DNA from 2 places in the Clostridium sp. FP1 genome. Region 1 is predicted to be linked to the other one. Evidence: riboswitches for the same ligand, from Rfam matches in the RefSeq annotation. Region 1 holds a riboswitch; the other holds the start of a gene.
The links. Region 1 has a riboswitch for cobalamin ahead of G9F70_RS11560 (sirohydrochlorin chelatase). Riboswitches for the same ligand answer to the same signal wherever they lie in the genome.

Region 1 (16,889 bases):
CTCTTTAAGTGCTGCTCGAAGTTTTGCATCAGTTTTAAAATCAAGGGCTGAAAAACTATCGTCAAAAATATATATTTCAGGCTTTCTAACTAGAGCACGCGCTATAGATAGACGTTGTTTTTGTCCACCAGAAACATTTGTACCTCCTTGAGCAATGAAATGCTCATACCCTTCTTCCATTCCATTAACAAAGTCTGTAGCTTGTGCTACAGTTGCTGCATGTTGAACTTCTTCAAAGGTCGCATCATTCTTACCATATTTAATATTTTCAGCAATAGTTCCAGAAAAGAGTACAGTGTTTTGAGGAACAAAGCCTATCTTTGACCTTAGACCCTCCTGACTCATTTCACGTACATCCACACCATCAACTAATACTGTGCCGCTATCCACATTATAAAAACGTGGTATTAAGTTTACTAGGGTAGATTTACCGGAACCTGTACCACCAATAATAGCTGTTGTCTCGCCGGGCCTTGCACTAAAGGTTATATTGCTAATGGCTGGTTGCTCTGCACCTGGGTAGCTAAAGCTGACATCAACAAATTCAACATATCCACTTTTTTTATCAGCAAGTATTTCCTTCTTTGGATCTATTATTCCCGGTTCCATGTCTAATACTTCATTTATTCTTATTGCTGAAGCTTGAGCTCTTGGTATCATTATAAATACCATAGCAAGCATTAAGAATCCGAATAAAATTTGCATTCCGTATTGAATAAATGCAAGCAATGAACCTACTTGCATAGTTCCAGCGTCTATTCTTTTGCCACCAAACCAAATAATAGCAATTGTTGTAACATTCATAATTAACATCATTATTGGCATTAAAAACGCCATAATTTTATTCACTTTTACAGCATTGTCCATAAGGTCAGCATTAGCATCATCAAATCTAACCTTTTCAGTCTCTGTACGATTAAATGCGCGTACAACTCTAATACCAGTAAGTGATTCACGTAATACAAGATTCAATTTATCTATTTTTACCTGCATTGCTTTAAATAACGGCATAGCGTATGCAAGAGTTGCTCCAATAATAATTCCAAGAAGCGGAACTACAACTGCAAAAATCCAGGTTAGTGATGCATCCTCTCTTAAAGCCATAACAATACCACCTAGGGCAGTTAAAGGTGCAAAAAGCATAATAGAAAAAATCATTACGGTTACTGTTTGAACCTGAGTAACGTCATTTGTAGTTCTTGTTATAAGAGTGGCAGTCCCCACCTTATCAAACTCATGTAGCGAAAACCCTTCAACTTTAGCAAACAATTTATTACGAATAATCCTACCAAAGCCTACAGCAGTTTTTGAAGATAGAAATGAAGCCATAACTGAGCATATTACGCCACCCAGTGATATAATTAGCATAATTCCACCTAGTCTAAGAATATAATCTACACCTTTATACGAGCCACTAAATCCTAAAAATGAAATAGTTTGAACTACATCCTTTTGTACTATCCCCTTGTCAACTATATCTGCCGTAAGTGTTGGCAAATATAGATTTGCAAGTACTTGAATAAAAATCAATACAACTATTGCAACTATTTGCAATGTGTATTGTTTTAAAAATCTAAATAATTTAATCATTTAATATCATCTCCATTCACTGTTATTGTTTATTTTGTTGGTCGCCTAAAAGTTTCTTAAGTGTACTTAGACCTTCAAAAATTTTATGAAGTTCATCTTCACTTCCTCTACTCATTGTGCTTTGTATGTTTTTTTCAAACTGCTTTTTAAAAATTTCATGCATGTCATTAAATTTGGGTGATATACTTACATAAACTACCCTCTTATCACTTTCACTTCTTTCTCGTACTACCATTTCCTGCTTCTCAAGCCTATCGACGATTCCCGATACAGTACTATTGGATAAACAAAGCTGCTGGCTAAGTTCTGTTATCTTCATCTTCTTTTTTTTACTTAAAAGTCCGAGTACCATGCCTTGAGGTGCAGAAATACCTGCTTCACAAAGCACCTTACTTGTATTATGTTTAAATAACTGCATAACCTCTTGAAACAGCTTTGCAACTTCTATGCTATCATTTAATATTTCCACTACAACACCACCTTAAAATATATTTCGCTCCAGTACATTTCGTATACGTATATTTCGCTTACGAAGTACATTATATTCCCAAAAAATTTTTATGTCAATACCTATGCAAAAAAAAACAAAAGAACAGACTAAAATGTCTGTCCCTGTGAGAGTATAATAATTATCTTGCAATTTCAATTAATTTTTATCCTCATTTTGCTTCTCATCGTAATCATCCTCTAGTGCATGCTCCATTGCAATACCAACATCACCTATGGATTCCTCACCCACATTTTTCAAAGTATCCTCAATTTCATCTCTATTAAGATTTATATCTTCAACTATATTTGCATTTTCATCAATATCCTTTTGTATACCTCCATTATTATCTTCTAGATTGTTAGTAACATTTTTTTTTGTTTCTATAGAGCAATTTTTAGTGAATAAAGCTACAGCAGCACCTCCAATTGCAACACCCACTACTGCTAAAGCCAAAAAACTTTTATGATTGCTAACCTTTTGTTTTTTTCCATTAAACTCAATATTTTTTGCTAATTTGTCTAAATAGTTCATAATCTATCTCCTTATATAATTTTTTTGCTTACTATATTATATTGTTTCCTTATTATTATAAAAAATTCTGCTTGAGTTCACTATATATTAAGTTAAACATTTAATAAAATTTAACTAGAGTATTATATAAACATTTGGTACCATGTTTATATGAATATTTTTTAATGGGTAACTTAAAAATAAAATAAGCACTCTAACAACGAAAGGAGATAATCTTATGTCTAAAAAAATTTATAACAAAAAAGGTAAAGAAGAACTAAAAAAGACACTGACTCCTACTCAATTTGAGGTAAGTCAAGAAAATAGCACAGAAAGATCTTTTGATAATGAGTATTGGAATAATAGTGAAGAAGGAATTTATGTAGATATTAATAGTGGAGAGCCATTATTTACCTCTCTAGATAAATTTGATTCAGGCTGTGGGTGGCCTAGTTTTACGAAGCCACTAGTGGAAGAACATGTAAAGGAAAATAAGGATGTAACCCATGGAATGATAAGAACAGAAGTAAGAAGCAAATATGGTGACAGCCATTTAGGACATTTATTCAACGATGGTCCAAGTGAAAAAGGTGGATTACGATATTGTATAAATAGTGCTGCATTGAAGTTTATACCTACTAATAAACTTAAAGAAGAAGGGTACGAGGAGTATCTAGAACTATTTTAAAAATAAGGTAGTTCTAAGAAAATATTATTTTATGTAAAATATTTATAATTAATCAATATTAATTAATATAACCATATATTTTACATGTATAATAGTGTAAAATATACATGTACCAAAATTTAAAATGATAGCTTACTTTTCTAGCGAAGTTCAAGCATCAAATGAACCCGGGGGGATTTTATATGAATATTTTATTAAAAGAAGTAACTTCTGATAACTGGCTGGATTGTGTACATTTAAAGGTGTCAGAAGCTCAGAAGCATTTTGTAGCACCTAATTCATTTTCTTTGGCACAATCAAAATATGAACCTGACTGCACACCTATGTGTATTTATGATGATGAAACTATGGTTGGATTTGTTATGTTTGGAATAGATGAGGATGAGGATAAAAATGTTGATGATGAATTTTGGATTTGCAGGTTTATGATTGATGAGAAGTTCCAAGGAAAAGGATATGGCAAGAAATCAATGGCAAAAATCATTGAATATATTGGCAATAATTATAATTATGATGAGGTATATCTTAGTGAGGTGCCTGAAAATGCAGTAGCTAAAGGTTTATATAAGAGTTTTGGCTTTGAATTTACAGGTGAAGTTGAGGATGAAGAGGAGGTTATGGTTTTAAAACTTAAATCATCACCTGCAGTGCTGTAACACTAACAACTTCAGAAGGAGATTTACCCTTCTACTGAAGTTTTTTTCTTTGCTATAATATAGCTAAACCCACATATAGAGCTTGTCTGCTTGCTAAAAATCTCTGTTGCTATTTTACTGATTTTTTAATTCTATAGAGCATGTGTCATAATTTCTTTTCGAACTTCCTCTTCTCCTATTTCCCTAAGCCTTTTAATATAGTACTCCATATCTAAAGAAGCCATTATATCTTTTCTTTTTGAACATGATTCTATATTCTTTAAAAGCTCTTTTCTAAAATCGCCTAATATATTTACAAATATACTGTAGCTATCATCAAATTGAAGATCTAATTTCTTTCTTAGTAATTTGCTATAAAAGGGACATTTACCATTAGTAGATAATGTTATTGTTAGGTCTCCTCTTTTAACTTTTGCAGGAACTATAAATCTACTACTTTCTAAATCATCTACTACATTTACAAGAATATCTTTTTGCTCGCAGTCACTAGCTATTTCAAAATTAATGCCCCTATCATTAGTGGCTGCAATAACTATAAAAGCACCTTTAATATATTCACTTTTATAAGTATCCTCAATATATATAATGCTTTTGTCCACATTTTCAACTAATGAATTTATGTTTTCATTAATTTCCTTGGAAACTAGCGTTACTTTAGCTCCATATTCAATAAGCTCATTAACTTTCCTAAAGGCAACATTTCCGCCTCCAACAACTAAACATTTTTTATTTTTAATATTAATCATCATCGGATAGTATTTAGTCATAGCAGCATTCCCCCAAAAGATTTATGTGTTTTAATTAATACTATTTAAAATTTTAATGCTCACTAGTCAGTATTTTTATATTGACCAGTGAGCATTATGACTATATTTCCATCTTAAAATTAATCTTCCTTAAGCCATCTGCAAGCATCTATTGCATAATAAGTAATTATAATATGCGCACCCGCTCTTTTTATTGATGTTAACATTTCCATTGCAATATTTTTCTCATTAATAAGTCCCTTTTCAGCTGCAGCCTTAACCATTGCAAATTCACCACTTACACTATAAGCTGCTATTGGCACATCAAATCTATCCCTTGCCCATCTTATTACATCAAGATATGAAATTGCTGGCTTAACCATAACAATATCAGCACCCTCTTTTATATCATCCTCAATCTCGCACATTGCTTCACGTATATTTGCTGGATCCATTTGGTATGTTTTTCTATCTCCAGATTGTGGTGCAGAGTGAGCAGCTTCCCTAAAAGGGCCATAAAATGCAGATGAATACTTTGCACTATAAGACATTATTGATACATTTTTAAAATTATTTTCATCCAAGATATTTCTAATAGCCCCAACTCTTCCGTCCATCATATCAGATGGAGCTACCATATCCGCTCCAGCTTTTGCATGGGACAGCGCTATTTTTTCTAAATAATGAAGTGTTGCATCATTATCAATTACACACCCGTCCATTATTCCACAATGTCCATGGCTTGTAAACTGACACATGCATATATCTGTAATTACTAAAAGTTCTTTATTAAGCTCCTTTATTTTTCTTACACCCCTTTGAACTATTCCATCATCTGTCCAAGCGGAAGTTCCAACCTCATCCTTTGTATCTGGAAGTCCGAACAAAATGATACCCCTGATTCCAGCCTTCTCAACCTCATCTATTATTTCATAAAGCCTGTCCACTGAATAATGATAATTTCCTGGCATTGATGAAATTTCTTCTTTTATATTTTCACCCTCTACAACGAATATTGGTAATATAAAGTCCTTAGGTGTTAATATTGTCTCTCTTACTAAATCCCTTATTGCTGTACTTGCTCTTAGTCTTCTTCTTCTATTAATCATTTTTTTCTCCTTTTAATTGCAACAAATTTTTGATTATTCCATCACTAGAATATTCATCGCATACACTATATTTAATATTGTTTTTACTGAGTTCACTGCCCGTTATGGGACCAATGGCTATACATTCTTTTTCTCTTATTCTATTTATTCCTAGCATTGATATCATATTTTTAACCGTTGAAGGACTTGTGAAAATAACAATATCCACATTATCAAATGCAGCCTCATTTTGAAGTGTGCCCTCCACAGTTTCATAAATAGGAACCTCATCCACATCGCAATTAAGTTTTCTAAGTTCATCTCCTAGATATGCTCTGGAACTTTTGGACCCAGGAATTAATATTTTATCACCAGGTTTTGCATGTTTTTTAATCTCTAATAGAAGAGACTCAGAAACAAATTGCTCTGCAATAATTAATGGGTTTATTCCCATGTTTCTTATTGCCTGGGCTGTAGCAGGACCTATTGCACAAAATTCCCCACCTACTTTTCTAATATCAAATGCACTAGCCTTTAAATATTTGAAAAATAAATTAACAGCATTTACACTTGTAAAAACTAGATAATCATATAAATTTAGGTTTTTAATATAATTCACTAAATTTTCTGAGGTATCCACTATTTTAATTGAATTTATGGCAGTTACCTGGGCACCTAAATCAAGCAGTTTTTCACTAATTTCTTCGCTTTGCTGCTTTGAGCGTGTTATACATATGTTTTTCCCAAATAGAGGTTTTCTTTCATACCAATTAAGTTTCTCACTTAAACCAACAACTCCTCCAACTACAATTATACAGGGAGATGCAAGTTTAGATACTGCTACCTTACTACATATATTACTAAGAGTTCCCACAACTTTTTTCTGCTTTGAAGTAGTTCCCCTCATAATAACAGCACAAGGGCACTCTGCATCTTTATTATTATCTATTAGTGAATTCGTTATAATCTCTATATTTTTAAGTCCCATTAAAAATATCAATGTTCCAGTTAAACCAGCTACACTTTTCCAGTTTATATCTAATTTCTCTGCACTTTGTCCAGTAAATACATGAAAACTCTGCGATACTCCCCTTTGAGTTACAGGAATTCCTGCGTAATTTAAAACAGCTATAGCTGAGGTAATTCCTGGAATTACTTCAAATTCAATTTTCTCATCTTCAAGTCTTAGGGCTTCCTCACCACCCCTACCGAATATATATGGGTCACCTCCCTTTATTCTTCCGATGGTTTTTCCTTCTCGTGCTAGGTTTACAAGCATATCATTTATTTCTTCTTGGGTTTTGTAATGGCATCCAGGTTCCTTACCGCAGTAATATATTATACATTCTTCATTTAAATATTTTAAAAGACTATCATTTGCAAGCCTATCATATAAAACTGCATCACACTTTTCAAGAATTCTCTTACCCTTAAGTGTTAAAAGTTCCTCATCTCCAGGGCCTGCTCCAATCAAATATACTTTTGACATAAAAAGCACCGCCTTTCCTTAATCATTTATTATCTTTTCACCAAGCAATTCTCCAAGCCTTATATAATCATATTTGCTTCCCAATATATCTTTTTTAATAAATTTTCCGTTTATCTCAAATACGCCCATTATATACATGTCCTCATTTTGTATCCTAGCATATGCTCCAATTGGAGAATGACAGCCTCCATTTAATCGTCTCATAAAACTTCTCTCTGCATCCACGCATATCCTAGTTTCCAGGTGTTCTATGCTATTTAATATATCAATATATGAGCTTGTCTTTAATGCTTCAATTCCAAGGGCCCCTTGACCAATAGCAGGTACAAAATCATCCACATCGAGATACTGAGTTATAATACACTCCATACCACACCTTTTTAGTCCAGCTGCTGCCAGTATAATGCCATCCAAGTTTTCTCTTTCTATTTTTTCCACTCTAGTTTGAATGTTTCCCCTTATGGGTACCATTACAGCATCTGTTCTTAGTTTCATAATCTGGGCAGAACGCCTTTGACTACTTGTCCCAATTCTTGCGCCCTTTGGTAAATCCTCAAGAGGAATACCGTTCATAGATACATAAACGTCCCGAGCATCCTCACGAATGGGCATTGAAACTATTTCAAAGCCCTCTGGCATGGCGTAAGGCACATCCTTCATACTATGAACAGCGGCTTCTGCACGTCCCTCTAGCATTGCAATTTCAATTTCCTTTACAAAAACGCCCTTGCCACCTATCTTATCAAGGCTTACATCAAGTATTCTATCTCCCTTTGTATCCATTAATAGCTTTTCACAAATTAGTTTATGTTTTTCGTATATCATACTCATAACAAGATCAGTTTGAACCTGTGCTAGCTTACTTTTTCTTGAAGCTATTATTATTCCCAAATCATGACCCAACCTCTCTAAATACATATTTTATATTAGTCCAATCATAAAATCATGGCTAGTAATTTATCCATATCACCTATTCCATCCTCAAATCCACGTCCAATTACTATAGGGGTAATCCCACATTTAAAACAAGCCTCTATTTTCTCTGGTGTTCCCCCAACGCTTCCGCTATCCTTCATAACAACATAATCCGCATTATATTCCTTAAATAAACTAATATTAAGATCTTCAGAAAAGGGTCCTAGCATCCCAATAATGTCCTTCATTTTAATATTGTTATTAACGCACTCCTGAATACTAAATATTGTGGGAAGTACCCTATATATAAATCTCTGCTTATCTTTTATCGCCTCAAAATCTTTTATATTCTTAATCCCAGTTGTAAATAGGATATGTCCCTGAACTCCTTTTAAAAATTCAATACATTCTGATATGTTGTTAACATAAACAACATTTTCAAATTCAGTTTTTTTACGTACAAATCTCAAGTATTTAATTTTAACCTTCTCGCAGGCAAGTCGTGCATTTTCACTGACTTCAATTGCGTAAGGGTGGGACATGTCTATTACAGTCTCAACGTGTTTTATTTTGATAAATTCTAGCATTTCTTCATAATTCATTCTCGAAACCACAACATTCTCATGTTCATCGTCTATTACCTCACTGCCACTATAGGTTGCAACAGATATAATATACTTAAGTAACCCCTTTATTTTAGATATTAAAATAGTGCTTTCTGTGGTTCCTCCAATAATCCATATCAAAGGTTGTAACCCCTTGGAGTTATCATTTTACCATCTTTTATATAGGTTTTGCTATTACCAATAAGTACAACTGTCATCATATCTATAAATTCAAAATCCACAGTGTCAAGAGTTACCATTTTCCTATCATTACCTTCTCTACCTGCATTTTTTACAAGCCCTACTGGAACTTCTCCATTCTGATACTTTCTTATTATTTCATTTGCTCTTTTTATTTGAATTTTTCGGCCCCTGCTCTTTGGGTTATATATAGCTATTACAAAATCAGCACTCGCTGCCGCTTCAAGCCTTTTTTCAATAACCTCCCAAGGTGTAAGTAAATCACTAAGGCTTATTGTGCAAAAATCATGCATAATAGGTGCTCCCAGCTCTGATGCAGCGCAAAAAGCAGCACTAACTCCTGGAATTACCTCAACTTCTATATCGCCAGCTAGTTCAAGTATTAACCCAGCCATACCATAAAGCCCTGGGTCTCCAGTGCTTATAATACAGGTATCAATTCCATTTTCAACTTCCTGCAAGGCCAATTTGCATCTTTCAATTTCACCCTTCATACCAGTTGAAATGATTTTTTTACCTACTATTATATCTTTTACCAATTCTATGTAAAACTTGTATCCAACCACTACTTCACATTTTTTTATTACATTTGCCGCCTTATATGTAAGATTATCAAGACCACCAGGGCCAATACCAACTACGTAAAGTTTAGCCATTATTTTCCTCCTTTAGAAATAGCAATAGTTATCCCATTTATTGCAGTTCTACCAACTATTATTTCTCCACCAGAAATATACGCGCAGGGCTCACATACTGAAGATACTCCAATTGTCTGCTCAACAAATGCGCTTTTATTAAATCTACCCTGAACTACCTTAATAGCTTCCCTTGAAATTACCAGCATTTCACATTTTAAATACTGACAGGCATCTATTATGCCTTTTTCATCCTGCTTTACATCAACGGTTGCAATTTGTTTTATACTATTTATACTTAAATCATTATCAATAAATACTGTCATTAGCGCATGAATTATCTCGTCCATGGTTTTTCCACGTCTGCAACCTAGTCCTACTGTGATATTTTTAGGTCTTAAAATGCAACTAGGTTTATCATAATTAATATGGAGTTTTGAACAAACAAATATTGCTCCTGCTTCATGATGCTCTACAATACTTCCATATCCTATTTTAGCTTCAATTTCAGATTGGATCTTTATATCTTCTCCAGAAAGCATCATAGATGTTATTTTTTTTGCATCGCAAAAACTCTCAATAAAAAGATTATTTCTTTTTGCAAACATGTCAACTGCTTCTATTCCTCTGCCATCTGAGGCTGTTGTAATTATGGCTTGGCATTTAAGACACTCTGCTATGCTTTCTGCAAGCTCATTTGCCCCACCAATATGCCCTGACAAAAGACTTATTGAGTACCTTCCCAGGTCATCCACCACAACTATCGCAGTATCAACAGTCTTATTTTTTATAAAGGGCGCTGATATTCTAATTGCAATTCCTGTTGAAGAAATAAAAACAATTCCATCATAATCCTTAAAAATACTATTTAGATTAATTTTGTAATTTTCCTTAGAGTATATATGTACTTCATAATCTGAGGAATACTTTATTCTCTCTGCAATAGCTTCTCCACTCCTTGTAAAGTAAAGACAGGCAATTTTCATTTTACTCCCTTTCGGAAGGCATGGGTAAATCCAGGATGGTATAATAATGAGCGTTCATATTCTCCCTCTATAAAGTATCCCACTAAAATTTGAGAAAAATTCCCTATCCCCTCAGCTTTTACTTTTTCAGCTATATTGCAAAGCCTCCCCATTACAATTTTTTGCTCTGGCCAGGTGGCTTTATAAACAACTGCTACTGGAACATCGGAACTTCCATAACCCTTAATAAGTTTTGCAACTACATTTTCAATATCTTGAACTGATAGGAATATAGCCATAGAGCATTTATGCGAAGCAAGCTTTTCTAAATCCTCCTCAGGTGGCACTGGTGTTCTTCCTTCCATTCTAGTAATTATTACAGTTTGGCTTACATTTGGAAGAGTAAATTCTTTTTTAATGGCTGCAGCACTTGCCGTAAATGAACTCACTCCTGGAATAACACTATATTCCATATGGTGTTTATCAAGTTCATCCATTTGCTCCCTGATTGCTCCATAAATTGATGGATCTCCAGTATGAAGTCTTACAACTATTTTATCACTGTTTTGCTCACTTACCATTACTGAAATAACTTCTTCAAGAGTCATTGAGGCACTATTATATTTTTCAAAACCACTTTTGCAAAATTTCAAATGTTCTTCCCATACAAGAGAGCCTGCATATATAACTACGTCTGCAGCTTCTAAAATTCTTCTTCCTTTAACTGTTATTAAATCAACATCCCCTGGTCCTGCACCTACAAAATAGATCACTATTATTTCCTCCTTGCATATATCAAAGACATATAATCGTTGTCTTCAAGTATTTCTGATTTTTCATATATTAATGTTTCATTTTCTTGTGTACACCTTTTCACACAAACATATTCAAACCCATGTTTTGTTAGTTTATCCATTATATCTAATTTGTTTTTTATTATCTTAAGTACACAAACTGTATCAACCCTCTTAAGTATTTCCTCGTCTAGAGTCCCATCTGCAAGGTAAAAGCTTTCATCCCTTAGCGTTAGGGGCAATGAAAGTCTTGATGCCGCTGCATTAAATGAAGTTATCCCTGGAATAGTTTCCACATTGAGATCCATTTTTTTAAGCTCAAACATCAAATATAAATAAGTACTGTAGGTCATTGGATCACCAAGGGTTAGGAATACTCCAACTTGGCCCTCACCTAGTATTTCATCTATTTTAATGGCTGCATTTATATATCTTTCCTCATTGTCTTCACCCATAGGAAACTCAATTTCAATAACCTTCTTGTCCACAATATAATCACTAACTATTTTTCCTGCAAGACTATTTCCATTGCTACTTGGCAAAAACACATAATCACAACTACGAATTAGATTATAACCCTTAAGTGTAATTAGCCCCGCATCCCCTGGCCCTACTCCTATCCCATAAATCTTCCTCATATTTTTCTCCCCTTAACTATATATACAGGGTTTTGACCCTTCATAAGTCCGAGTCTATCCATAACTGCACATTGAATAAGTCTAACCTCAATATCTTCATAGCTTAACTGCTTTAGCAAATTTTTAAATTGAATCATGTTATCAGGGATAATAAAATTCCCGCAAATAAGTCCACCACTTTGTTGCTTTTCACTTACAGCGCAAACAATATCGTGAAGTTTCCCACCACTTCCACCAATAAAACATTTATTAAAACCTTCAATATTACAAAGTACCTCCGGCGCATTTCCACCTATGACATCTACTGCTACATTAAACTTTTCAGCATTTTTAAAAATAAGCTCTAGTCCTTCAGGCTCTTTCTCAACTGCAAATACTTTTGCGCCAAGTACCGCTGCCTGAATAGATATTGAACCACTTCCTGCACCAATATCTAAAAATACATCTTCAGATGATATATCAAGCATTGCAAGGGTGAGGGCCCTAACCTCAAATTTAGTCATAGGAATCTTTCCACGTATAAACTCCTCATCTCTAAGCCATTTCATTTTCTATCACCACCACTGATATATTCCCTGCTATTTCTATTTCGCCACCTATATCATTAATTAATATAACTTCCTCATCATAAGAAAGGTTATACCCAGTATATATTTTTCCAATTACCCCCAGTTCATATAATCTTTTCGATATAAAATTAGGGTTATTTTTGCTATCCGTAAGTATCACTGATAGCCTACTTTCAATAACTTTTGAGAGACTTTCTTCTCTTCCATGAAGACTTATAAGTAAGGCATCCTGCCAGCTCTTTTTTAGTTTTGACATCATATATTGGAAGGAAGAAATTCCTGGTATTACCTCTCCAACTACAATACCCTTCTTTATCAGGTAATCTATAATACCGAAAAAGCAAGGATCCCCTGAGGCAAGTATTGCTGTATTTACATTATCATTTAAGTTTTCTATTATACTATCAACCCTATTTACTTCAATAACATCATTTACTAAAATTTTTGCGGTGCTAGCTATTCTTCCAAATGCAATAACCCTATCTGCAGATTTTATTGCATTTATTGCTTCCATTGTAAGATAATTTATATTTCCTGGCCCCATTCCAACAACTTTAATCATAGCTTCCTCCCAAGTATTCCATAATCCATTGAATACATAATTACATGGATGCTAAATTCATCATCCTTAAGGTATCTTTTGATTCTATCACTACAACCAGCTATCATATTATTTATCACAAGAGGATAATTGCTATCTATTATAAGCTTAAGTGCCTCTTCTGAGGTTTTACATTCATTAACAGAATTTATTAATGCAAGGGGTGCGCTGTTTAATGCAAGATAATAAACAAAAGCTTCGATCCTAACATCACAAATCTTACTATGTGTATTAAAGGCTCCAATGGATAGCTTGCATAACTTTCCAATATGACCCACAAGGGTTATTTTATTAAAGCCCTTATTTTTAGAGTAAAGCAACATATCACCTATAAAGTTTGATATTTTTATTTTAGCTCCCTGAAGATTTAAACCTTCAACAATTTTTTCACCATAATTTCCGAGAAACAGCACTATTTCCCTTGTTCCCTTGTCATAGGCATCATCAATTTCTATATAAATACTTTTTTTAAGCGCATCTTCAGACATGGGCTCAACTATTCCCTTTGTTCCAATTATGGATATACCATCAATTATTCCAAGATTTGAATTAAAGGTTTTTTTAGCTATTTCTCTTCCCTTTGGTGCGTAAATCACTACATTAAACCCACAATTTGACACCTTTAATAATTCATCTGCAATCATTTTCCTTGGAACAGGATTTATTGCCGCTGTGCCACTCTTTCCCCAAAAACCACTTCTTGTAATTCGGCCTATGCCCTCTCCTCCATCAATGAGGATCTTAGAATCCTCTCGTTTAGACACTCTTGCGTATATCTCTATTTTGTCCGTAGAATCAGGATCATCTCCTGCATCTTTAACAATACAGCAATATGCATGATCTTTTTCTATATGAATGTCCAAGAGCTTCAATGTAAGAATGATTCCAGCTGGAGTATCTATACTAATATTTTCTAATTTTTCTCCACTTAGTAACATTTTAGCTGCAGCCTTTGCTGCCCCAGCTGCGCAGCTTCCAGTTGTATATCCACATCTAAGACTTTTTCCATATTTTATTACGTAGTGATCATTCATGGCGATTGCCGTCACTAGCCATATATATTAATGCATTTACTATAGATGCTGCCACGTTGCTTCCGCCTTTTGTACCTATTGTTGTTATTGAAGGCACATCAAATCCTCTAATATATTCCTTAGATTCTGCGGCCCCAACAAATCCAACGGGAACCCCAATAATAAGCTTTGGTGCCACCTTATTTTCATTTATAAGCTCACCAATTCTATATAAGGCAGTGGGAGCATTACCTATTACAAAAATATCAACTTGGCTTCTTGCTGCATAATCCATAGATGCCATGGATCTCGTTATGCCCTTTAATTTTGCATTCTTAAATATTTCCTCGTGTCCAATAAAACATTCCACGGTGCAGTTTAGCTTTTCAAGTGCTCTTTTATTTATTCCAGAAAGCCCCATAGTTGTATCAGTTACAATTCTGCATCCACCCTTTATTGCCTTAATGCCTTCCTCTATTGCTCCTGATTTTATACTCACTATGTTTTTATAATCAAAATCTCCTGTGGTATGTATTGTTCTTTCCACAACCTTAAGTTCCATTGGAGTAAGTCCATGATCCCCAAGCTCAGCCTCAATTATATCCATGCTTTTATACTCTATTTCCATAGGTTTTTTTAAATACATGTTAATTCTCCCTCTGAATTTTCCTTAAGGATATCAGCAATTATCTTATTGTATCCGATTGGTCTTGCCAATGATATTTTAAGGTCTACATACTTAGCTTTAACTTCTTTCAAAATTCCAGGAATATCATCTTTAATATGAATTCCGCAAAAAAGAAAATATGGAACAACTACTATATTGCGAGCCCCGTTTTTATACATAATATCAATTGTATCCGGTATGTTTGGCGCACATAACTCCATAAAGCACCCCTCTACATTATCTTCTACCTTTAACTTAAAATTATCTAGCACCTTATTAAAAACCTCTAATGCATCTTTTGATCTACTTCCATGTCCAACAACTAATATACTCTTCATCTATTTACTCCTCTCAACTGGATTTTCAACCTTTTAAATTAAAATAATCAAAAAAATAAAAATACTCGACCTGCAAAAGGTCGAGTAAAAGATTTTATAAAATAAAATGCCTTCACATCCCATGTGAAAGCAATATAATGCAAAAAAAAGCATGTATAATTGCTATCCCTTCCCTCCGTAGGATAAAGCTGTATATCATCTAGGCAGGTCTCCTGGCTTGCGGGTCACTCTCCTCCAACCTTCCCAGCGCTTTGCCAGTGGTATGAATTTGTCTCCGTGTACAGTAGCGGGGGCTGCAGTGGATTTAGACCACTTTCCCTATTAAACCTTTAAAAGGTACCTTAAATAACTATTTATTAAGTTAAACTTATTATAAAGTATATTTCCCTTTATTGCAACACCTGTGTAATATTTTAATATTTATATAAGTCTCTATATAAAATCCTAGCCCTACATGTACAATTGTAGGGCTAGGATATAAAATTATAAGCTTAATCCACGTAATACAAAGTAAATTAAAAATATTAACGAAACTAAATACATAGTTAATGAGACTTCCTTATGTTTTTTAGCAAATATTTTTGCTAATGGATAAACTATAAATCCAAAAGCTATACCATCAACTATACTATAAGTCAAAGGAATTAATGTTATTATTAAAAAAGCTGGAAAGCTTTCTGAGAAATCTTCGAAATCAATATTTATAATGTTTTTAATCATTAAACCACCAATAATTATTAATATTGGAGAAATTGCTGCATTTGGAATTATGGTTATTATTGGGATGAAAAACAATGAAATTAAAAATAATAATCCTGTTAAAAATGATGTTAATCCAGTCTTTCCACCCGCAGCGATTCCAGCGGCGCCTTCAACAGTAGATACTGAAGGACTTGTGCCAAGTAATCCACAAAATACGGTAGAAAAAGCTGTAGCACGCAATGCCTTGTTTATTTTTTCAGGCTGTTTTAACATACCTCCAACTTGTCCATGTAGAAGTCCTATGTTTTCAAAAACTAATACTAAAGTAAGAGAAAATGTTGCTACCCAAAATGGTATAGTACCAATTTTGCCAAAATTCATTGTGAAAAACAAATCATTATATGCTGAAAAATTTGGAAGCCCAAATTTTATTGCACCTAAATCTACAATACCAAATGCTATTGATGTTATAGTGCCTAGAAAAATGCTTATTAAAAATGCACCAGGTATATCTTTTAAAAATAAGCATAAAGTAATTATCATAGTAATTAAGAATGCTAAAACGTGAGGATCTGTTAATTTTCCAAGTTGGACTAATGTAGTTGAACTGGAAACTATTAGACCACCCTTTTGTAATCCTATAAATGTTATAAATAGCCCAATACCAACGGTGATAGCTTCTTTTAAACTGTTTGGAATAGATGTTGATAAAATTTCAGATAATTGTGTAAGCGCTACCACAGAAAATAAAAATCCAGCTATAAGTACGGAGGCTAGTGCTTCATGATAGTTAAGTCCCATAGCTCTTACAATAGTATAAGTGAAAAGAGCATTTACACCCATACCAGGCATTATTATCAGAGGGGTATTGCTAATAAAAGCTACTAGTAAGCAACCCACAAGTGAGGCTAATACAGTTGCAATTATTTGAGCATCCATAGGCATTCCTGTATCACTTAATATACTAGCATTTACGACTATTATATAAA
Region 2 (16,889 bases), 1.9 Mb from region 1:
AACCATAAAAGTAGTGCTAAGGTTAAAGATGAAAACAAATCCATGGTAGGTCTAAAGATTGCAAATACTTTTATTTGCTCCATGGTAGCCTGCTTATAAGATTTATTTACCTCATCAAATTCCTTATACTTTTTCTTTTCTTTACCAAAGACCTGAACAGTTTTCATACCAGATATATTTTCTGATATAGAGGAATTTATTTTTGCAAGTCTAGCTCTTACTTTTCTGTAAGCCTGCCTATCATACTTTTTGAATAGGAAAGCCGTGAAAATTACAAAGGGTAGTGCCCCTACAGTAATTAGTGCTAATTTAACATCTAGTATGAACATAGCTATAACTATTCCCACTAGCATAAACAAATCCTTAAATAAATTAACCAGCACAGCCGTATACATTTCATTTAACGTTTCCACATCATTTGTTACTCTAGTCACAAGGCGCCCCACAGGGTTTTTATCAAAGAATGATAAGGATAGGCCCTCTACTTGCTTAAATACTGCTTCCCTAATGCTAAACACAATCTTTTGTCCCGTATATTGCAATATATATGTCTGAATATAATTAAGTATAAAAATCAGAATAGCTATTATCACAATATATACTGCAGTTTTTATAACCTGCTGGACATCAGTTTTTCTTAGTATTTTCAAATCCGCTGGCTTTATAATATCTGCCTTATAGGTAGTGCCACCTTGCGTAAACTTATCAACTTTTATATTGAATTCAGTGTTTTCTTGTACTTTGCCATGGATAATATAGTAACTATTATTAAGATATACCATAGAGCAGGGTTCACCATCTTTAATGTCTCCTTGAACTAAATACTTGTCACCTAGAAGGATACTATTCTCTAGAGGCTCCGCTACAATGGTGTAGGTTTTATTGTAGCCCATTAGATTGTTATCTATAGCATTCTTTATGAGGTATGGGCGAGCTAAATCCATAGCTGTTACTATTAACATTATGAATATTACGAGTGTTATGTACCACCTATATGGTTTTGCAAATTTTAGAAGTCGCCTCATAAGCTTTGAGTCATATTCTTTAGTTATATTCTCTTCCTCATTATTATAGTTTTCCACCCGTTGCCACCTCCTCATCAGATTGGATTCGCTCTTCTATAAGTTGCTTTTCATAAATGTCTTTGTATATTCCAACTTCATTTATAAGATCTGCGTGGGTTCCTCTTTGAATGATTTCGCCCTCTTCTAGCACAATTATTGTATCTGCATCTTTTACTGCAGAGATTCTATGGGATATTATAATAGAGGTTTTTTCCTTCATTATTCTTTTTAGGTTTTGAAGAATCTTAACTTCTGTTTTAGCATCTACCGCTGATAAGCAATCATCTAGAATCAATATGTCTGGATTTTTAATAAGAGCCCTTGCTATAGACGTCCTTTGCTTTTGTCCACCTGAGAGCGTTACTCCTCTTTCTCCAACAATGGTTTCAAAGCCCATAGGGAAATCCATTATATTATCATAAATATCTGCCTCTTTAGTGCTTTGAATTATTTTATCCATATCTAGCTCTTCAAAGGCTAAATTTATATTCTCTGACATTATATTAGAAAATAAGAAGGAATCTTGAGATACAAAACCTATATTTTCTCTTAATGTATTTAATGGAATCCTATTTATATCTTCATTATTTATAAAAATTTTATCATCTTCCACGTTATAAATCCTTAGGAGTAATTGGGCCAAGGTGGTTTTACTACTGCCTGTGCGACCTACTATACCTAATGTTTGTCCTGACTTTACAGTTAAACTAATATTAGTTAAGGCTGGCTTTTCCATAGTTTTATACTTAAAACTCAAATTATTTATAACAATATCTCCTTTAAGTGTTGCACATGCATTGGTATTTACATCAAAAATTTCAGGCTTTTCTTTTAGAACTTTTTCTATTCGCTCCAGCGATGCAAACCCTCTTTGTATAAGATTAATTACCCAGCCTATAGCCATCATTGGCCAAATTAGATTTGCAAGATACATATTAAAGGCTATAAAATCCCCAAGAGATATGTTTCCGTAAATTACATATACTCCACCTAAGGCTACTAATAGTACCAGGCCTAGTGATGCAATAAATTCAATAAGCGGTGAAAATAATCCCCATATTCTAATAAGAGACATATTAGCTTTAAAATTATTGGTGTTTTCTACATCAAACTTTTGAAACTCACTTTCTTCTTGTACAAAGGATTTAATAATTCTTATGCCAGAGAAATTTTCTTGAACCATATCTGTAAGCTTTGAGAAGGCTTCTTGAACCACAGTAAATTTTTTGTGCATTATCTTGCCGAATTTAAGTGATACTATGCTTACAAAAGGAAGTGGCAAAAGTGATAATAGCGTCAGCCTCACATTTATACTAAGCATAATAACAATAGTTGCTATAGTTAAAACTACAGCATCTATAATCATAATTACACCCTGTCCTAGGGCCATTCTTACCGCATTAAGGTCATTAGTGGCTAGCGCCATAAGATCTCCTGTTTTATTTTCATCATAAAAGTCTGTAGATAAACTTTGCAAATGGGTGAAAAATTTGTTTCTTATATCGTACTCCACATATCTTGAACTACCCACAATGAAAATTCTCCACACGTATCTACCTATTGCCATAAGAGCTGCGACCAAAACTATAAGCAATATATATTTTAATAGTAAACCTTTACTTGCTGTACCCTTCGAAATATTGTCTGTTATAACTCCTATTAATTTGGGCGGTATTAGCTGACATATATCAACTATTATTAAAAATACAATTCCAAACAAATACCTTTTTCTATAATCGTAGGTGTACTTAAAAAGTTCTCTGATTTTTTTCATGCTTTCCCCCTCTTTCCTGTTGCTACTTGGTTCTATTGGGCGCTCGCCTGTTGCCATGTAGGTGTCACCCATGGCATTTTTGGATTCCATGGGATTATGCTTAGACTCTCTAATTGAATTTTATTTGTAATATATTCTATTTTTATATTTAAATTCCTTTTTAATTCAGAAATATTACTATAGATTTTTTTAGTCTATGGTCTTAGCCTATATGCTGGACGTACAAAAGGAGCTGCAAGCGAAATCCCTGCAGCTCCTTATTTAACAATATACTATTTGTATAAATCGCTATAAATTATCTTAAATACTTCCAACGCTTCTTCGATTTTATCTTGCAATAGGTATTTTTTATTTTCTAATTGCCTTTTACCGACCTCGGTGATTTTATAAATTTTCTGAGCCTTCTTCGCGTTACTCCATTCACCAACTACTAGTTTTTCCTTTTCCAATCTTTTTAAAAGAGGATATATTCCACCTGTACTAGGAACCCAAAGACCATTTGTCCGCTCTCCTATTTTGTGAGATATATCATTTCCATTAGTTTCACCTAAACTTAGAATAAATAATGCGTACAGTGGTAGTAATCCTTTTGTGAATACTTGCCCCACTGCTTCTTTTTCCTTTTGAACTTTTCGGAGTTCTAGAAGTTTTTTCTTATATTCTTCATAAAGTCTTTTTTCTTCAGCCCTAATGTCTATCTCACTTTCTTTAATCTCTATATTAGCCATCTATATTTAAGGTTCCTCTATACAAACCATTCCTATTAAACCTGGTCCACTATGAACTCCTGATACAGGGCTTATATATCCACCAAATTCTATAGAAATAACGTTTGGATGAGGACGTATACTCTCCATTACTTTTTTAGACTCTTCTAAAGCATCGCCGTGAACTATATAAACTCTACACTTCTTTTTATCTAAAATATTGTTTGTAAGTTCTACAAGCTTATTGAGTGATTGCTTTCTACCTCTTACCTTTTCACAGGTAACATACTTACCATCAGTATCTACAGCGATTATAGGCTTAATATTTAAAAGCTCTGCTATAGTACCTGAAACCTTTCCTATTCTTCCACCCTTTTTTAAGTACTCTAAAGTGCCTACTAGAAAATATAGATGGATTCTCTTTTTAATAGAGGGAATAGCTTCTACAATTTCTTCAAAGCTCTTTCCTTCTTCTATAAGTCTTCCACATTCAGTTACTATTAACCCTTCACCAAGAGCTATAGATTGTGAGTCACATATGTGTGTATTAATTCCTGGATGATTTTCACTTGTAAGTTTCATTGCATTGAATATACCCGATAACCCAGTAGACAGCGTTACTGCTATAGCATGAGTGTATCCTTGTTCTTCCAATTTCAAAAATAGTTCTTCCATATCCTTCATCGATGGCAGTGAGGATGTAGGTACTTCTTTTTCCATATTTGCATAAACTTCCTGTGATGTAATATCTACATTGTCTAAATATTCTCTATCAGAATAGATAATCCTAAAGGGTAATACATTAATATTATATTTCTCTATGAGTTCTCTATTTAAATCGCTTGTAGTGTCTGTAATTAAAGCTATTTTGTTCAAATTAACTCCTCCTATATGCTTTATATTGACATTATATCACTATCGATTATATGTATCAATAGTGATACATAAGAAAAAAATTACGTGGGGACGGTTAACAATTAATTCAACTTTATGTAAGGGGACAGTTAACAATTAATTCAACTAATTACGCAAATTGGAGGAAACAGCTCTAACATAAAAACAACCCTCTTTAGCTACTATAACGCTAAAGAGAGTTATCTAAGGAAGATTCTACTCTAACTCCATGTACTCACCTATAATATCTAATAAACTCTCACAATCTTCTGCTTCAACTAATTCCCCATTTATTCTGGCAATTAATGTATTACCGCATTTATCGCAAGCACCTATACATTTATTAAGGGTAACTGTACATTCTGGGTACTCATTTCTAACAGCTTCAACAACTTCTTCTATTCCTACGTTATGCTTACAAAAACTAATCTTCATATATGTAATCTCCTTTTGCTGATTTTACTAAATGCAAAATATTTTCTTCTAATGTATTGTACCAAAAAATTCGAATAAAAGGAATATAGTTAATTCTTTTGCTTTTCATCTATTTAAATATTTCCTTAAACCATTCTAAATTACCAAAAAAATGCACATGTCCATAGGCTGCTAAGGTGTTTTTCAAAGCATATCCACATTTCCAACTTTTATGGCTACCATCATAAATCTGTTTAGAAAGTTTGAATACATTTTCTGCCTCTAGCTCAACAGTAGATTTATGAAATTCATGACAGTTTATACTCATGTTTTTGGATATAATATTATTATCTAACTCTACCTTGATTTCTGCATATCCAAAATTCTGAAGTTTTTTTGTCAAAGTATAATAACCTTCAAAAAAACCAACTGTATTATTTGATGTTTGCTCTTCCACACCTAGTTTTTCTCCTAAAGTAAGATACATTAATCCTCCACATTCCGCATAGCAACGCAGCCCATTATTAAGAGATTTTTTTATACTTTCTAGCATAGATGCATTTTGAGATAACTCTTTTATAAACACCTCTGGGTATCCTCCACCTATATAAAGAAAATCAATATTACTTGGAAGCTCATCATCCTCAATTGGACTAAAGTATATAACTTGTCCCAGTTCCTCTAAAAGCTCTAAATTTTCTTTATAATAAAAACTAAAGGCTTTATCATAGGCCACAGCTATTTTTTTTCCCTTATACTCCACATGAAATTTATCTATGTATTTTTCACTTTCTTTAAATCCATCTAATAATAAATTCATATCCAAATGCTTTTCTAATAACTGAGCACATATTTCAATTTTCTCTTCTAAATCCTCGACTTCGCTGCTTTGAATTAACCCTAAATGCCTACTTTTTAAATCTAACCTGTCATCCTTCGGAAGATAACCTAAGACCTTCAAGTTACAGTTTTCTTTAATAGATGCTTTAAGTAAATTATAATAACTTTCTGTTACATTGTTTAGTATTATGCCCTTTATATTAGCGTCTTTGAAATTCGCTATTCCATTTATTTCTGCACAAAGAGTTGCTACCTGAGCCTTTGGAGACAATACAAGTATAATAGGTAAGTCCAAAACCTTTGATATGTGATAAGTAGAATAGGATGTATCTGTACCTTTCCCATCATATAAACCCATAACACCCTCAACCACCCCTAAGTCACCATCGCCTCTAGAAAAGCTAGCTTTAACTCCCGCCTCTCCCATAAGATATAAATCTAAATTTCTTGAATCACTACCGGTTATCTTTGTATGAAAAGCTGGGTCTATATAGTCAGGGCCTACTTTGTACCCTTGTACCTTAAATCCTCTATTTTTTAGTGCTTTCATAATTCCCAGTGTTACTGTGGTTTTACCACCACCACTGCAATTCGAAGCTATAATTATACTCTTCATTTTTAATCTTCACATCCTTGTTTTGCTAGAATTCAAATAGTTGTTATCCATCTTCAATGTTTACCTGTCCCCGCCTAATTGCCGTATTTATATCCAATGTTTACCTGTCCCCGCTTGATTAAACTTTAAATTTCAAACTCTCTAGCATTGCCACCAATTTTTCATTGCTACCCCTATCCTTAATAGCCAGCCTTATATACTGTTTATCAAGTCCTCTAAAATTGTCTGCTTTTCTTATTACAAAGCCTTGTTCTAGGCAACTCTTATAAAATTCCTCTGAGTTTAGTCCTTTTTCAAAGGCAAGTCCTTTTTCAAAGGCAAGTCCTTTTTCAAAGGCAAGTCCTTTTTCAAAGGCAAGTCCTTTTTCAAAGGCTAGTCCATTTAATTTGCAAAGCACATAATTTCCATAGGTTAAAAATACTTCTTCTATAAAATAAATATTTTTCAATGATTTTAAAAATCTAGGTCTTTCCTCTCTTATCCACTCTTTGCTTTTTTGAATATATACACTATCCTTTAACACATGGCGTGCTGCAACTTCTGCAAAGCAATTTATGTTCCATGGGTTTTGTTTTGATTTAATATTTTTTATTAAATCAGCATTACTACTTATTCCATACCCAAACCTTATACCAGGCATTGCAAAAAATTTAGTTAAAGCTCTTATTATAAATAAACACTTGTACTTTTTAACTTCGTCTACAAAACTGTGCCTGGAATCTCCCGTAAATTCAATAAAAGCCTCATCTATTATTATTACTTTATTATTACTCTCACAATATTCAAGAATTTTTTGAAACTCGCCTCTATCAATGATATTGCCATTAGGATTATTGGGATTACCTAAAACCATGGCTTCTACCTTTTGTAATTTATTTAAAATATCTTCATAATCATAGGAAAGCTGAGCATATTCAGTCTTTAATAAGTCATTATAATTAATATCCTCTTTTAAATAGGAATACTCTATATTACAACCCCACTTTTTAGCATCAATCTCATACTCTACAAAAGAAGGCACAACAATTAATAAGCTTTTATGACAAGCTATAACCAAGTCAATTATTTCTGCAGCTCCGTTGCCTAAAACAAAATACTCTTCTGGGCAATCAATATATTCTCTTAAAGCTTTTAACACATCTCTATATTGAATATCTGGATATCTTGTTAAGGCATTTATTGCTTCATTAATGTTATCAATGAAGCTTTTAGGAACCCCTAATGGATTTATATTAGAACTATAATCAATTAACTCTCGGCCCTGAAGTAATCCATCAGTATAAACGTCTCCACCATGTATCATTAAATACCTTCCTTTCTATTTATAACTTTTCAGAAGCCACCCAGCTTCTTCAATATACTATCTTTTTAAACGCAAAAAAAGTAGTAAGCTTAAGATAGCGACTACTTTTTAATTAATTTATAATTAAATTAACTATATTAAAAAGCTATTTCCCTCCGAAATCTTTGTTAACATCATTTAGGCAGGTCTCCTGGCTTTTGAAGAGCTATCCTCAATTACAGTAGCGGGGGCTGCTGCGGATTTAAACCGCATTCCCTTTTCACCTATTAAAAGGCACCTAAAATTCTATTCTATTTTAACTACAGTTTATTATAATTACGCCCTCATGTCAATAAAATGCTTGGGGACGGTTAACAACTTTTTGAACTATGAATATCTTCACCAGTTAAAGGCAATAATATAAAAAATTATATAAAGAGGTGTTTTTTATGGCAAGAAAAGCAAGATTAAAAACAAATGATGCTATATACCATATTATGTGTAAAAGCATCACTGAGGTAGATTTGTTCAGAGATGATGAAGATAAGAAAAAATATTTATCTCTTGTAAAAAAATACAAAGATCTCCATCATGTTAAAATTTATGGGTACTGTCTTATGGATAACCATTCACATCTATTAATTGATGCTAATGGTGCAGATATATCAAAAGTCATGCATGGAATAAATTTTTCTTACGCAATGTACTTTAATAAAAAGTATAAAAGAGAGGGCCATCTTTTTAAAGACAGATTCAAAAGCAAAATAGTTGATAGTGATAGATACTTAAGGACTGTATCACTATATATACATAATAATCCTACAGATATAAGTGAATTTAAAGATTGTCCTGAAAAATATGCTTTTTCTAGTTTGGGAATATATATTGGAAAACGACGTGACCATTTAAACATAGTTGATTACGGATTTGTCATGGGCTTTTTTGGTAATAATCTTAAACTGGCAAGGAATTATTACTATAGCCTTGTTTTTGGATGCACCGACGAAAAATTAAAAGAAGAATTTGAATTTAAAGATGAAAAGACAAAGTATTGCAGTGTCCGGACAATACTTGTAAGAAACTTTAAGCCTGAAGATATCATAGAATTTATAGCAGTAAAGATGAATATAGCAAAGCTCCAACTTCATATGAAGTACAGTCGAAAACTTGTAGAAGCAAGAGCATTAACCGTTGTTTTAATGAGGAGTATTTGCAATTTAAAATCCAGTGATATATCCAACATACTTGGAAACATTACACCAGCTAGAGTATCAAAATTAAGCAGTATTGGTCTAGAATTAATTAGAACTAACAAAAACTACGAAAATATCCTTGAGGAATTTATTAAATGTTACGCTGAGTAATTAATATTAAGCTTAATACCTTATTGTATCTCTATATTTTAATTTATAAAAAATTACAAGATAATATAAAGCTATTTTTAATTAAATAAATTTGGACAAGCCTTTAAAAATATCATATCTTATTAAAATATCCCATGAAAATAAGTACTGAAAACATCATTAATTAAAAAGTACAAAGTTTCATAAAAACCTTGTACCAAAATATAGTTTAATTAATTGTTAACCGTCCCCGCTTAATTCATAGCTACAAATAAAATCATAATTAAAATTTCAACTAATTCATTATTAGCACCTAAACTATCTCCTGTAAGTCCCGTAATTTTGCTTTCACAAAACTTATTAAAGAGTAAACTTAAAAGGAGCCCTGAAGCTATTAATATAACACTTTTATTAAATCCTATTAATAAAGTCCCAAGTATAATAGTTGTAATACCTGTAATCACAACCCTTTTAACGTCTATATTGCCAATAAATATATTGCCTGAGCCATTTTCTTTAGCATTTTTTCCGATAAAAGATAAAAACACTACAGTAAACCTTGCAATTACTGGCGTTGCAATTAATATAAATGGTAAATTTAATTCTATGATAGTATATACTGCTGCGTATCGGGCTAACATATCGAATACTATAGCAACACTTGCATAAGTACCTACTCTACTATCCTTCATAACTTCTATTATTTTATCTTTACCACCTTTTAAGGAAAAGAAACCATCGCAGGTATCTCCAAGTCCATCTACATGCAAGGCACCAGTAATAACTATTGGTATAATAACTACAAATATTGATGTAATATTTATTGGTAGCGCTTTTATTAATATATAATAAATTAACCACTGAATAATTCCAATAAATAATCCTACCACAGGAAAAAATATAGATCCTCGCCTAAAGTTCTCTTTTTCGCATTTTAAATTTATGTTTATCGGTATACGTGTAAAAAACTGAAAAAACAGTAACAAATCATTTAAATATTCTCTCATTTTGTTTGCTTGCAAAGACTTATCCCTGCAAACCTCACCTCTTTCCTAAATATGCGTTATGCATTATGGTATCAATATATAAATTCCCATATTCATATTTTATAACGCTTATATCTCCATTTTTACAACCAAATTTCCAAAATAAATCTATGTTTTCGTTCATAACATAACAATATATAGCTCTTATTACTCCAGAATGAGTGCAAATTAAAATATTATCACATTCTAATTTTTTAATATCCTCCATAAAGCTCTTAACTCTTTCACATAACTGAATATAACTTTCACCTCTAGGAGGTATAAATTCCATCCAATTATTTTGCCAACAAAGACATTCTTTGGGATAGAGCGTCTTAATTTCCTCATAGGTTTTTCCTTCAAAATCTCCAAAATTAGTCTCATTTATTCTATTATCCTGTATAACTTGAATTTCCGCTTGTCCTAAAACTAAATTAGCCATTTCTGTGGTTCTTTTTTTATCACTAACATATACTCTATCTAATTTTATATCATTAAAGAAAGCATTAGCTTTGTTTCCTTGACTTATGCCAATTGCATTTAGACTTATATCCAAATTACCATAATAGGAGCCCCTTCTATTTTCTTCTGTCTGACCATGCCTTAACAAATAAATATTCATAATTTCTCACCTAAATCGTGCCCCATGGTATTATCCCTTATATCTATATACTTTTTGCTATCCAAGGTTGCCTCTTCAAAGGTTCCCATATTATCCATTGTGAATAACGCCGCTTCGATTATATTAAACGCAAGAGGGCACCCTGAACCTTCGCCGAGTCGCATATTCAAATTCAGCATAGGTGCAAGTCCTATTTCCTTCATTATAAACGCTGCTCCAGGTTCCGCAGATAAGTGAGATGCAAATATATATTCCTTTACTAGGGGATTTAATTTATAAGCACAAAGTGCAGCTGCTGAAGCTATAAAACCATCGATAACAATGGGCACTCTATTTTTCGCAGCGGATAGGAAGCAACCACATAGTGCTGCAATGTCAAATCCTCCAACTTTTGAAAGTACATCAATAACATCATTTTTATCTGGTTTATTTACTTCAATAGCCTTTTTAACCACTCTTTTTTTATTCGTAAATTGTTCCTCCGTAATTCCTGAGCCTTTACCTACAGACATCTCTACATCAAGCCCCGAAAGAACACTTAAAATTGCTGCACTTGTGGCAGTATTTCCTACACCCATTTCCCCTGTACCAAACAAATCATAGCCTTTATTTGCCAAATCGTCAATTGTTTCTATACCAATTTCTATAGCTTTTATTGTTTGCTCTTTAGTCATTGCAGGCCCCTTAATCATATTCATAGTACCGTATGCAATTTTTCTATTTATGATTTTAGGGTTATTAAAGTCTGCATCAACCCCTACATCTACAACTGTAATATCACTTCCAACAAATTTTGATAAAACATATACGCCGGTAATTTTTTTAGTAAAATTATTAGTAACTGTAGCCGTTACACTTTTAGGGCAATTAGATACTCCTTCTTCTACCACTCCATTATCGCCACACATTATAACCACATTTTTTTTATTAATCTTGTTATGTATCTCTCCAGTAATACCCGCCATTTTGGCTATAATATTCTCTATCTCACCAAGACTTCCTATAGGTTTTGTTAAACTATCAAGTCTTTCCCAAGCCTTTTTCATAGCTTCTATATTTGCCGGTTCAATACACTGCAAAGTATTTTTTAAAATTTCCACTTGCTTATACCCCCGTTCTGATCTAAGTCTACCCCTTAATTTTAACACATAAACCTTAAATAGTGTTCAATAGTTGCATTAGTTTAATTAGTTGTTAACCGTCCCCACTTAACTAACTAAAAAGCAGGGACAACCTAATGTCCCTGCTTCTTAATAGATATCGTTATCGTCTATAACTGGTAAACTGTCTAAATTATTGGATTTATCTCCATCAGGTAAACTTCTGAGGAATTCTTCACCTTTTTTTGAAGTTGATATAGAAACTCCGCCTATATTGCCTTGCCTCGCCAAAAGGACTGCTTGTTCTTTTGAAACTATATCTCCATTTTCAAATTCGTAGGCTGTTATTTCTCCACTATTGTCCTTAACTACTCTACTAATCATATGAGTTGAGCTTTCTTTTTTATCCATAATTACACTCCCTCCCTTAATTCATTAAACACATAAAATATGTGTTTCTTATTTTAGATACATAACCAATGTTAAATAGATTATAAAACGAAATATCTACTTATACAGTTTTACCAATTATATAATTATTTATGAGAAATATTTATATATTTATCAATAATACTACGAGAGTTATTCCAACTTGGTTGTACTATTTCTTATTAGCATTGTTATCATATTTTACTAGATAAAATTTGCGCCAGTGGGATTTAGAATTTAAATTTCAAACAAATATTATCCTACACTAGCCTAAAATGGAGGTGTTTATTATGATCCAAGCTATATATTCGAGAAAATCTATAAAAACTATAAAGATGCAAGTGGTTCTGTATAAAGTCATTTAGAAACCATATGCTCCATCTACGAAGCCATAGTTCTTAAGCTAACACTGCTTTGAATCGGAACTTCTTGTAATGTACAGTAATTTTACTGCTAATTCTAAATAAAATATAAGTATCCCCAAAAAAAAATAACAAGTCAATATGCTAGCATACTGACTTGTTATTTTTTCGGCTTTGTCTAAACAAAACTATGAAAGGATTTATTCAAATTTAAAATCCTTAAATTTATCTTTTAATATATCTCCTAAAGTTAAGCCTTGCTCTTCACCATTATACTGTGAAAGATCACCATAACTTTTATCTAATGCTTCTTTAATACTTAAACTTATTCTTCTATCTTTTTCATTTATATCACCAATTTTAACTTTTACAACATCTCCAACCTTTAATACATCAGAAACCTTTTCTATACGATCTTCTGATATTTCTGATAGATGAACAAGTCCATCTATACCTGATGGTAGTTGAACAAAAGCACCAAATTCCATTATTCTTACTACAGTTCCCTCTACTATATCATTTGTTTTATATGTGCTTGATATATTATTCCAAGGGTTTCCTGCTGCTGCTTTAAGTCCTAGAGATATTCTTCCTTTTTCTCTATCAAGATCTATTACACGAACTTCCAATTCTTCTCCAACAGATACTACTTCTGATGGATCTTGAACTCTTTTCCATGATAATTCTGAAATGTGAATAAGACCATCAACGCCACCTAAATCTACAAAAGCACCAAATTTAGCTAGTCTAGTTACAACGCCTTTTCTCATGTCGCCCTTTTTAAGTTCATCCCAAACTAAATTTCCCTTAGCTTCATTTTCTTCTTTTTCTATAGCTTTTCTAGATAAAACTAATTTTTTGTTTTCTTTCTCTAATTCAATTATCTTAACTTCCATAGTTTTTCCTTTAAAATCTTGTAAATTTTCTATGTAGGCATTTGACATTTGTGAAGCAGGTATAAACGCTCTAATTCCGTCAACATCAGCCGTAGCTCCACCTTTTACTATTTCATTAATAGTAATTTCAAAAGTTTTATTTTCATCTAAAATTCCTTGCAATTTATCCCATACTTTATCGCTATCTCCACTATTTGTAGAATCCATAGATTCCTCAATACTGCCCATCACGTCTTTCATTGATATTTCTTCTTTATTTTCTGTTGTTAAATTTTCTGTTGTCATATAATACACTCCTTCTATTAAATAATTATTATTAAAACTATCCTTGAACTACCTATATAGACTAATATTTCATTCTATATATGCTTATTCAAATCATGGTTATTTTGATGATTTCATAGACCGAACATAAAATCAGTTTTGTTTATCTGACTTTCTTATCATTGTTACCATTTAAATATCACACTATCCATTATACACAAAAAAATCATAAAATACAAAGTTGTTTGAAATTATTCATAAAATAGTTGGGGACGGTTAACAACTATTTGAACTATTTGCATTTAAAAGTGCATTAATTGTTAACTGTCCCCATGATTCCATGATTTTAAAAGTGCCAGCAATGTTAACTACTTCCTAACATTGCCATCACTGGCACTTATCTTTCTTCCCTAAAATAAGCATTAGACAGTCCAGCCGGTGGTGAATTTTTGTTAGATTTTTTCATGGACACTATTACTAAAATTATTATTGTAACTATATAAGGTAGCAAATCAATAAGATATTGGTTTACCGCAAAATTAGGTAGGCCCTGAAGTCTAAATCCTAATATGTCAAGACCACCAAATAGATATGCGCCTATAAGTGCTCTATGAGGCCTCCAAGTGGCGAAAATCACTAAGGCCACTGCTATCCACCCTCTGCCTGCTGTTACATTCTCTTGCCAAGCTGGTACATAAACAAGGGATAGGTATGCTCCACCAAGACCGCAAAGAGCTCCGCCTATTAAGGTATTAACATATTTATATAAATTAACATTTATACTAGCTGCATCGGCAGCTGCAGGATTTTCTCCTACCGCCATGGTATTTAAGCCCTTAGCAGTTTTATATAAGTATATAAACAAAAGTAGGGTTATAATATATCCAAGATATACAAATACATCTTGATTAAAAAATATATCGCCTATAAAAGGTATATCGCCTATTAGAGGAATTCTTTTAGGCACAAAAAATGTTTTAATTTTATCTGGGGTAACTTGCCCTATCAATTTTTTACCTACCATACTTGAAAACCCAGTTCCAAATATAGTTAGTGTAAGCCCACATACAACTTGATTTGCTCTTAGTGTTATAGTTAAGAATGCATAAATCAGTGCACCAAAGCCTCCCGCAATCGCCGCAGCTAACATTGCTATAATTGGACTTCCCGTACTTAAACCTGCCATAAATCCAATGACAGATCCCATAAGCATCATACCTTCTACACCTAAATTAAGATTACCTACTTTTTCAGTTAATATTTCACCTAAGGTAGCAAAAAGTAGAGGCGTACCAGCTACAACTGCAGCGGCTAAAAATGTTGTTATACTATTCATTTTTATTACCTCCCTTTTTCTGAAAATTTACAGCTCGAAAATTTATTTTATATCTAGTAAAAAATTCGCTGCCCAATACGAAAAACAGTATGACAGCCTGTATTAGCTGTGCCGCCGCTTGAGGTATTCCAAAGGCTGTTTGAATAAATGAGGCTCCCTGTAAAAGTGCCGCAAAAAGTATAGATACTATTACTATAATAGGTGCACTTAAGGCTGAAAGCCAAGCTATAATTATAGCTGTAAATCCAGCACCACCTGCCACCTCCGCAGTCAAGGTTCTACTAACTGCTGATGCTTGAATTACACCAGCGATTCCACATAGAGCGCCGCTTAAAAATATAGCTATATACATGGTTTTTCTAATTTTAATTCCTGCATATATTGCTGTTTTTTCACTTTCACCAAGCACCGCAATTTCATAACCCTTTTTAGTATATTTCATGAAAATATAAACTAGAACAACAAGTATAATTGCGATTATCCATCCCATATGTATGCCAAAAACATCTGGTAGCATTGCATTTGGAGAAAAATTAGGTATTTTAGGGAAACCCATTGCCCTTTTATCCTTCCAAGGTCCATATTGCAAATAGGTGATAAATTTTAAAGCTATGTAATTTAGCATTAAGGTTACAATCGTTTCATTAGTTTTCCATTTACCTTTAAGTAAGGCTGCAATTAATGCCCATAAGCCACCACCGAGTATTCCTGCGCAAAACATTAAGAGTAATAGTGGCAATTTATCCATATGAGGAAATTTTAAAGCAAAAAAGCTAGCGGCAAAAGCTCCCATTACTATTTGCCCTTCTCCACCAATATTCCAAAATTGCATTTTGAAGGCTATAGATATACCAAGTGAAGTTATAATAAGTGGTATTGCCTTAATAAGTGTTTGCTTAATACTATAAGTAGATCCAAGGCTCCCCTCTATAATCGCAGCATATACATCTATTGGATTAAGTTTAATTACTAGCAAAAACATACCTAATACCAAAAGGGATAGGAGAATTGCAATGCATCTGATTTTAAAATTATCAGTTTTACTTATTTCAGCTTTTTTAACAATGTGCATCATCTATATCCCCTCCTCAACTGTTTTTCCCACCATCATCATACCAATTTTTTCTCTTGAAGCATCCACTGCAGAAACAATGCCAGTTACCTCACCATGACAAATTACCATAATCCTATCACATAATTGAATTAACACATCCAAATCTTCTCCAATGAATAATACCGCAGTTCCTTTTTTCTTTTCTTCATTTATTAGGTCGTAAATTGTATAACATGTATTAATATCCAGACCTCTTACGGCATATGCCATAATAAGTATTTTTGGGTACATGCTTAATTCTCTTCCCACTAATATTTTTTGAATATTTCCACCGGATAAATATTTTATAGGATGATATATGTCTGGTGTTTTAATTTCAAACTCCTCCACCATTTTTCTTGCCTTTTCAATGACTGGTTTTCTATCTATAAATAGTCCTTTTTGTTTATGATAATCCTTTAGCAAAAGGTTATCCACCATGTCCAACGACGCAACAAGGCCCATTCCTAATCTGTCCTCTGGTATAAAGCTCATGCTTATACCTTTATTAATAATATCCCTAGGAGATTCTCCTACCAGGTTCTCCCCTTCAAGAAATATTTCGCCACCAGCTACCTTCTCGATTCCTGCAATGGCCTCACATAATTCCTTTTGTCCACTACCAGCAATTCCAGCTACACCAAGAATTTCACCGCGTCTTAAGCTGAAACTAATATTTTTAATTATTTCTGCTTTTTCAGCGTTTAACACTTTCAAATCTTTTACCTGTAGCAATATTTCTCCTGGCTCTCTATCAACACGATTTATAGATAAATCCGCCCTGCGTCCCATCATTAGTTCTGTTAGATATTTTGGTGTGGCATTTTC

Region 2: another riboswitch for cobalamin. It lies ahead of G9F70_RS20635 (pyridoxal phosphate-dependent aminotransferase); the one in region 1 lies ahead of G9F70_RS11560 (sirohydrochlorin chelatase).

Annotation. Positions count from the first base shown of each region.
Region 1 is NZ_JAAMNJ020000001.1:2,403,367-2,420,255, reverse strand. It holds gene G9F70_RS11650 (ABC transporter ATP-binding protein) at 1-1,590, opposite strand, end outside; gene G9F70_RS11645 (MarR family winged helix-turn-helix transcriptional regulator) at 1,613-2,059, opposite strand; gene G9F70_RS11640 (hypothetical protein) at 2,237-2,611, opposite strand; gene msrB (peptide-methionine (R)-S-oxide reductase MsrB) at 2,829-3,278, shown strand; gene G9F70_RS11630 (GNAT family N-acetyltransferase) at 3,461-3,934, shown strand; gene G9F70_RS11625 (bifunctional precorrin-2 dehydrogenase/sirohydrochlorin ferrochelatase) at 4,066-4,701, opposite strand; gene hemB (porphobilinogen synthase) at 4,821-5,789, opposite strand; gene cobA (uroporphyrinogen-III C-methyltransferase) at 5,782-7,257, opposite strand; gene hemC (hydroxymethylbilane synthase) at 7,276-8,148, opposite strand; gene cobK (precorrin-6A reductase) at 8,193-8,918, opposite strand; gene cobJ (precorrin-3B C(17)-methyltransferase) at 8,915-9,634, opposite strand; gene cbiG (cobalt-precorrin 5A hydrolase) at 9,634-10,599, opposite strand; gene cobM (precorrin-4 C(11)-methyltransferase) at 10,596-11,351, opposite strand; gene cobI (precorrin-2 C(20)-methyltransferase) at 11,354-12,010, opposite strand; gene cbiT (precorrin-6Y C5,15-methyltransferase (decarboxylating) subunit CbiT) at 12,007-12,558, opposite strand; gene cbiE (precorrin-6y C5,15-methyltransferase (decarboxylating) subunit CbiE) at 12,545-13,141, opposite strand; gene cbiD (cobalt-precorrin-5B (C(1))-methyltransferase CbiD) at 13,138-14,214, opposite strand; gene G9F70_RS11565 (precorrin-8X methylmutase) at 14,207-14,845, opposite strand; gene G9F70_RS11560 (sirohydrochlorin chelatase) at 14,830-15,198, opposite strand; cobalamin riboswitch at 15,383-15,557, opposite strand; gene G9F70_RS11555 (NCS2 family permease) at 15,682-16,889, opposite strand, start outside.
Region 2 is NZ_JAAMNJ020000001.1:4,321,047-4,337,935, forward strand. It holds gene G9F70_RS20605 (ABC transporter ATP-binding protein) at 1-1,082, opposite strand, end outside; gene G9F70_RS20610 (ABC transporter ATP-binding protein) at 1,069-2,838, opposite strand; gene G9F70_RS20615 (PadR family transcriptional regulator) at 3,111-3,566, opposite strand; gene G9F70_RS20620 (DegV family protein) at 3,573-4,421, opposite strand; gene G9F70_RS20625 (DUF1450 domain-containing protein) at 4,656-4,874, opposite strand; gene G9F70_RS20630 (cobyrinate a,c-diamide synthase) at 4,984-6,309, opposite strand; gene G9F70_RS20635 (pyridoxal phosphate-dependent aminotransferase) at 6,428-7,612, opposite strand; cobalamin riboswitch at 7,775-7,908, opposite strand; gene G9F70_RS20640 (transposase) at 8,041-8,955, shown strand; gene cobS (adenosylcobinamide-GDP ribazoletransferase) at 9,189-9,941, opposite strand; gene cobC (alpha-ribazole phosphatase) at 9,976-10,581, opposite strand; gene cobT (nicotinate-nucleotide--dimethylbenzimidazole phosphoribosyltransferase) at 10,578-11,681, opposite strand; gene G9F70_RS20660 (DUF3892 domain-containing protein) at 11,832-12,092, opposite strand; gene rpsA (30S ribosomal protein S1) at 12,673-13,653, opposite strand; gene G9F70_RS20670 (ABC transporter permease) at 14,030-14,968, opposite strand; gene G9F70_RS20675 (ABC transporter permease) at 14,961-16,043, opposite strand; gene G9F70_RS20680 (ABC transporter ATP-binding protein) at 16,044-16,889, opposite strand, start outside.